Regions from separate parts of the Halobacillus sp. BAB-2008 genome, predicted to be linked through region 3. Evidence: riboswitches for the same ligand, from Rfam matches in the RefSeq annotation. Region 3 holds a riboswitch; each other region holds the start of a gene.
The links. A riboswitch is a leader RNA that binds a small molecule or an ion and turns the genes downstream of it on or off. The one in region 3 is predicted to bind thiamine pyrophosphate.

Region 1 (2,261 bases), on a different contig from region 3:
TTCACTCATCTCCACTTCGGAAACCTTATCGGCAGGTGCTTGTTCTGGAAAACTTTCTTTAATGGGGCCGTCTGTCCAAACATCTACATACTTACCTGTCCATTCGTTGTCCGGAGCTTCAGACACCCACATCGCCCGCCCTTTGTCTTCTGACTCTGTAGTTGGAGTGACGACAAGGATACTGGATCCTTCCTGTTCCATCACATAACCGCTGATTTCTGCTTGCTCCGGAGGCGCCTCTGCTTCCGTTTCCTCATAATCCGAGCCGGCTGGTGCAGAACTGCACCCCGCCAAAAGAATCAAACAAGCGGCCCCCATCATTGTCCAGATGTTTCTCATTGTCATTCTCCTCTCTAATACAGATATTATTCAGAATATTGCACATGACAGAAGATACGAACTTTGTTATCATAAGATTCAACCAAGCAAATAGTACGATTCAACTACTAGGGGGGCCTTGTTACAGGCTGAGAGGAAAGCGTAAAGCTTTTCGACTCTTATGAACCTGATCTGGTTAATACCAGCGGAGGGAAGTAGTCAGACGAACGAATAGTTATTCATCGACTGTCTATGATCCGAGTCAGGTCCTCTCCAGGACCTGGCTTTTTTATTTTCCTATGGAAGGGGGGAATGTATTGAACCGTACACGTTTATTGACTATTATGGCACTGTTTGTTGCCATTGGAACATTCGGAGCACAGCTGCTCTGGTTTCCGGCAGGCATCGCGAAGGCATATCCTGTCCAACATGCGGTAAATGTCATGGCTGCTGTGATGCTTGGACCGCTGCCTGCTGCTGCCATTGCTTTCTGCATCGGCCTGCTGCGATTTCTTTTAGGGCTAGGAACACTGTTGGCTTTTCCTGGTGGAATGGTCGGAGCATTATTTGCTGGTTTGTTTTATCGGATATACAAACGGAAAGGGGCAGCTGTAGTCGGCGAGGTGATTGGAACTGGAATCATTGGAGCATTACTCGCCGTTCCACTGGCTGGATTCGTCATGGGCAGTGCGGCCGGAGCGTTTGCCTTTGTTCCTTCTTTCTTCATCAGCAGTCTGTCAGGAGCTGCCATCGGCTGGTTTGTGCTGTCACGTATCAAAGCAGAACAACTTCTATTACAACCATAATACACGGAAACTGCTAGGGGCGCGAATTATCGCTGAGATAAGGATTATCCTTTGTCCCTCAACACCTGATCTGGTTCGTACCAGCGTAGGGAAGTAGTCTGGACCTCTGCAATCCTCTAGTAGCTTCCGAATAACCCAGGGAGGCACCACTATGTCATTCTCCACTCAATTAAGAAAAGAAAATCAGGACGTGTTTGAAGCTATTTTTCACCATCCATTTGTTGAAGGTCTCGGAAAAGGAGAACTTCCGAAAGAAGCTGTCGCTCATTATGTGAAAGCGGACTTTGAATATTTGAATGCATTTATGCATGTGTACGGCATTGCTGTTTCCAAATCACCAAAAAGAGAAGATATTGAGCTCTTCAATGACCAGATCAACTTTGTGCTCCACAGTGAAGTGCATCCCCATAACAACCTGTGCCGATATATCGGTAAAGAATATGAGGAACTGCAGGGTTACCCGCTGCCACCGACAGCGGACCACTATATTAAACATATGCTCTACCATGCGCATATGGGCAGTATTGGAGAAATTATTGCCGCCTTACTTCCATGCCCCTGGACATATCTCGAAATCGGTAAAGAACTAACGAAAGCCTATCAACCGGACGAAAATCATCCGTTCTTTGATTGGATCGATTTCTATGCAGAGGAAGAAATAGGCGGATTGACAGGACAGCTTTGTGAGAAGCTTGATGCCTATGCAGAGCAAGCTTCAGACGAGGAGAAGAATAAGATGCGTGAAGCTTTCCGAAAGAGCTGCCAGCTGGAATTATCCTTCTGGGAAATGGCCTATACCGTCGAGGAATGGCCCGTAGCTGAGGGGGTTTACCGATGAACCGAGTGAAGTGTGCTCTTACCATCGCCGGAACGGATCCAAGCGGCGGTGCGGGTATCCAGGCGGATTTAAAGACGTTTCAAGAGCTTCAAAGTTATGGGATGAGCGTCGTCACTTCGGTAGTCGCTCAGAATACGACCGGCGTATCTGCGGTTCATCATCTTCCGGTCACGATGCTGAAGCAGCAGCTCTATGCAGTATCAGACGATATGCCGATCGATGCACTGAAAACGGGTATGGTGGCAACTATCGATATGATGGAGGTCCTTAAACAATGGCTGAAGGAAACAGAGGCTGCA
Region 2 (2,261 bases), on a different contig from region 3:
TGCGCTCGAAGGGCTTACAGAAAGCCTCCGCTTCGAGGTCCAGCCATTCGGCATCGATGTTGCTCTTGTAGAGCCGGGCTCGTACCAAACGAATATATGGTCAGCCGGAATGGAACTCCCGGACGCTGTCCATGACCCTGATTCTCCCTATGCTGATTACATAAAAGGACTATGGAATGCGTTGAATGGAGACAGCCGCGAAAATCCGTCGGATGTAGCTGCATTGATGACCGAGTTGATCGAGCAGGACAGAATACGGAAGCTGCGCTTTCCAATCGGAGCGAAAGTGAAGTTCAACGTATTTCTGAAACGGGTCATGCCTTGGAGAATATTGGAGAAAGCAGTGCTGACGACGGTTTTAGGAAAAGGGAAAACGAACAGGAGGAAACGAAATGACCGCAGTGATGAGTGGGGCAGAAGAGATACGGTTCGAGGGTAATGAGGTAGGGATCCTGGTATCCCATGGATTTACAGGAACGACGCAAAGTATGAGGCCGCTGGCTGAAGCATATGGCCGCGCCGGGTATACCGTCGTCTGTCCGAGACTGAAGGGGCACGGGACCACGCCGGAGGACATGGAGTCCACGAGTCATGAAGACTGGATTCAATCGGTCATGGAAGCCTTTGACTGGCTGGAAGCGCGTTGTGAAAAAATCTTCGTCGTCGGCTTGTCGATGGGAGGGACGCTTGCTTTATATGTGGCAGGGAAGAAGAAGGTCGCCGGCGTCATCCCGATCAATGCAGCAATCGATATCCCGGTGCTTGAGAACAGCTCGAGCACAGAGGAGCGCTTTCTTGAAGCGATTGGATCGGATATTAAAGATCCGGAAAGTGACGAGCTCGGCTATGATCGGACACCGGTAAAATCGATTAAAGAGCTGTCGATGCTCATGGGGAAGACCAGGGATCTATTAAGCAGCATTCATTGTCCGATCGTCGTTTTCGTTTCAAGGGAGGATCATGTCGTGCCCCCGAACAATTCCGAGGTGATCTTTGAAACGGTTTTTTCCGAGCATAAAGAAATTATTCATTTGGATGACAGCTATCACGTCGCAACGCTCGACCATGATAAAGACTTGATCATCGAGCGCAGTCTGGAGTTTTTCCAGACGTACACAAATACGAAATAGCATTCCCCGGGAAATAAAAGGCCTTTGTAATTTCGGGTGGTTTCGACTATAATAGAAGACAAATCAAGAAAAGTAAACGGTATAAAGCCTTCAAGGGGAGCCTCCGGCTGAGAGTGGACGCTGTGTCCAGACCCTTCGAACCTGTCAGTTAGCACTGGCGCAGGGATGGCGGCTTTTTTGATGGTGCAATGCTCAACAAGGGACTCCTCCATCAGGAAGCTTCCCTTTTTGGCATTGCTTTTTTTGTCTTCAATTATTGGGGGTAGATAACGATGAGAAATCGTCGTGTATTATTTCTTGTCGAAGTAGCTATATTCTCTGCTTTGGCACTGCTTTTGGACATCATTCCATTTCTTTCATTCAAATTGTGGGCACAGGGTGGTTCTGTGTCGCTCGCGATGGTTCCTGTCTTCATCATCGCTTTCCGTTGGGGAATCAAAGGCGGAGTCGCCACCGGGCTGCTGCTCGGGGCCTATCAAATCTTAACCGGTGCTTACATCATGACACCTCTTCAGACGTTTCTTGATTACTTCGTAGCTTTCGGTGTCATCGGACTTGCAGGTGTCGCGGCAAAGCCGGTATGGAACGCGGTACGGAAACAAAACAAAAAAGCGATCGTCGGCTGGATCATTGTCGGCTGCTTTGTCGGGAGTCTCCTGCGTTTCTTCGGACATTTTCTCGCAGGGATCGTCTTTTACGGGGAGTTCGCGCCGGAAGGACAGCCGGTCTGGCTGTATTCGCTCGTCTATAACGGGGGGTATATGCTGCCTGCATTCGTATTGAGCAGTATCGTCCTCATCATTCTTTTTCTGCAGCGTCCGAAGCTGCTCACACAAGAATAATACAAGGTTCCCATCCCGCTCCTAGGAATCCTTAACCACTAAAAGCATCGTGCTCCGGCACGATGCTTTTCTATTTTTTATAGGGAGGGAGACCCTATTTTATAGCATATGGGTTTCATGCTTCCTGTAGAAGTGTATATACCATTGCACTGGTTACATAAAAGGAGGGCTGGAAATGAAGAAGCTTTTTAGAAAGAAGCGGTTTTGGTTGATTGTCATTCTTATATTTATCGTACTCGTTTTCATGATCGCTTATCATACATCGTGGAAGAAGCTTCCTGAGGGCATC
Region 3 (2,261 bases):
CCGGAGATGAGAGCTCCACTTAGAAGTCTAATGATGAACATAGCTGCTACGTAATCCGTACTTAAGGCGCTGTACCCCAGGCGGAAATATTCCCAGAAAAAGCTGAACACGGCAGCCATCATACCGGAGAGCATAAGTGTAAGGAGTTGGTAACTCTTATAACGGGTGATGGCGAAGGCGGTCTCTGCCCCAAGTCCTTGAATGACGCCTGTCAAAATGAGCATCGGTCCGGACGCATTCCCGAGCAGCATTTCCACAGTGGCGGCAATGGTTTCCGATAAGAATGCAGCGCCTGGTTTCCTTAGTATGTAGGCGGCGATAATGGAGACAATGAACCATATTCCATATATGAAGTCATATCCAATCGGACCCATTAATCCGGACAGAACTTTGCCTACAGGTAGAAAAGCTAAGTAAACAACAGCGAATACGACGGCAAGTACAGACATGACGACGATTTCTTTTAATTTCCAGTTCTTCATTCCTCCTCCTCCTTTTTAGATGGGCTGTTTGCAGAAATGCTCACAGTCATCACGGTGTGGGAGGATCCACCGGCTTCTGTTTCCTTAAACACGTTTTCCAAACCGTGAAAGATGTCGTGGATATCCCCCTCCAGCCTGGTAGAATAGTGGGCAGGTGTTACAGAAATGCCTTGTTCTCTCATCCTTTCAATCTTTTCGTAAATCGTTTCCATATACTTACCTCCACCTAAAGGGTATAGAGAAAACTTAGCTGCCACCGCCTGTTTGACAGCTGCTGTATTCCTGTTCATCACGTTAGATGTTTCATCCAGGTACACATCACCAGTAGAATCGCCCGGGCAGCCGATGGAAAACGTCCCCTGAAATGCGGCATGAACCCCTGTGACGGCGGTATGGTGAAAGACGGCTTTGGCTACGTCAAAGACGTGTTCCAAGCGTCCGCGAACCGTCGTCGTAACATGATCCGTTTTCATCCATACTTTGGATGTGTCGGTCTGTTGAAGGCTTGTCATGATCATATCCTGAAAGTCATTACACATAGGATGGACAGAAAAAGAGCAGCCGGCAATTTTTGAATTTCCACATACTTGAGTCATTTAATTTCCTCCTTTTTTAAACACAAAAAAACTGCATTCCATGGGAATGCAGTCCAACAATCGAAAAGAAAAGCCAAAAAAGAAGTCTGATCGCGAGAGTCAGGCTGCACTTCCCCACGCTAGTATTATCTAGTTCGGGTGCTAAGGGTCGGATAAACCTCTCAGCCGCAAATGCAGCTCCCCCAGTGCAAGTTCCACGTTATGCAGTTGTCTTGGATGCCTTCATCTTAGCGAATATTTTAATTTTTGTAAATGGTTGTTTTTCTTGAAACGTATGCAGGGGTCCGGTCGTAGAATGTAGTAGTATAAAATTTCCATAAAGGAGAGATGGTATGAGCAATCAGCAATCCCTTCGATTCACGTCAAAGAAAAGCAAGTGGTTATCCGTCTTCTTGGTTCTGGTAATGGGAGTGGTACTTATTGATGCGATAGGCGGCCTGGAGTGGGGGGTATTTATGATTCCCGGCCTTTCGAATTCTTACATTGCCAAGGTGATCTTTGCAGTTGTTATAAGTGCGCTCGTCGGCTGGATATATTTTGGGACACGATATATCATCGATCACGAGGAGTTGAAAATCGTCTACGGTCCTTTCCGGAAGCGTGTACCGCTTGACCAAATCAGGAGAGTGGAGGAAGTGAAAGATATACTTCAGGCACCTGCCCTTTCCTTTGACCGCCTGGAAATTCACTATGGAACAGCGGAGTCCATTAAAGTATCCCCGAAAAATAAATCGCTGTTTCTGAAGGAGATTGGGAGTAGATGAGAAAGTACGGAGCACTTTCATGAATATATACAAAAAACAGGAGACAGCTAAGGGAAAGTGGGATTCCTTTTTTAAGGATAACTGGGACAGTCCATATATGATCGTATCAAGCGGGATCTACGATTGCAGGAAGTTAGATGGGTTCACATATGTGGGGGAAAAAAGAGAAATTATCGGTCTCATCACATACGTGGAGAGTGAGGAGGAAGTGGAAATCGTATCTCTGGACAGCTTGAGGGAAGGAAGAGGGATAGGTTCTCTTCTGATTGATAGAGTCGAGAGTGTTGCAGATGGTCGAAGGATTAAGGTAATCACGACGAATGAAAATATTCATGCTATCCGTTTCTATCAGCGCAGAGGCTTCCGATTGAAGTCCGTCGTTAGAGGAGCGGTTGAAAAAGCGAGATTAGTAAAACCAT

Region 1: another riboswitch for thiamine pyrophosphate. It lies ahead of tenA (thiaminase II); the one in region 3 lies ahead of D479_RS17690 (YkoF family thiamine/hydroxymethylpyrimidine-binding protein).
Region 2: another riboswitch for thiamine pyrophosphate. It lies ahead of thiT (energy-coupled thiamine transporter ThiT); the one in region 3 lies ahead of D479_RS17690 (YkoF family thiamine/hydroxymethylpyrimidine-binding protein).

The regions. Positions count from the first base shown of each region.
Region 1 covers NZ_ANPF01000045.1:2,493-4,753, forward strand. The annotation lists gene D479_RS10650 (DUF3221 domain-containing protein) at 1-339, opposite strand, end outside; TPP riboswitch at 439-549, shown strand; gene thiW (energy coupling factor transporter S component ThiW) at 636-1,124, shown strand; TPP riboswitch at 1,130-1,233, shown strand; gene tenA (thiaminase II) at 1,276-1,962, shown strand; gene thiD (bifunctional hydroxymethylpyrimidine kinase/phosphomethylpyrimidine kinase) at 1,959-2,261, shown strand, end outside.
Region 2 covers NZ_ANPF01000051.1:59,325-61,585, forward strand. The annotation lists gene D479_RS12125 (SDR family oxidoreductase) at 1-439, shown strand, start outside; gene D479_RS12130 (alpha/beta fold hydrolase) at 393-1,130, shown strand; TPP riboswitch at 1,214-1,313, shown strand; gene thiT (energy-coupled thiamine transporter ThiT) at 1,403-1,972, shown strand; gene D479_RS12140 (phospholipase D family protein) at 2,148-2,261, shown strand, end outside.
Region 3 covers NZ_ANPF01000087.1:37,074-39,334, forward strand. The annotation lists gene D479_RS17685 (ECF transporter S component) at 1-482, opposite strand, end outside; gene D479_RS17690 (YkoF family thiamine/hydroxymethylpyrimidine-binding protein) at 479-1,078, opposite strand; TPP riboswitch at 1,173-1,272, opposite strand; gene D479_RS20020 (PH domain-containing protein) at 1,411-1,842, shown strand; gene D479_RS17700 (GNAT family N-acetyltransferase) at 1,862-2,261, shown strand, end outside.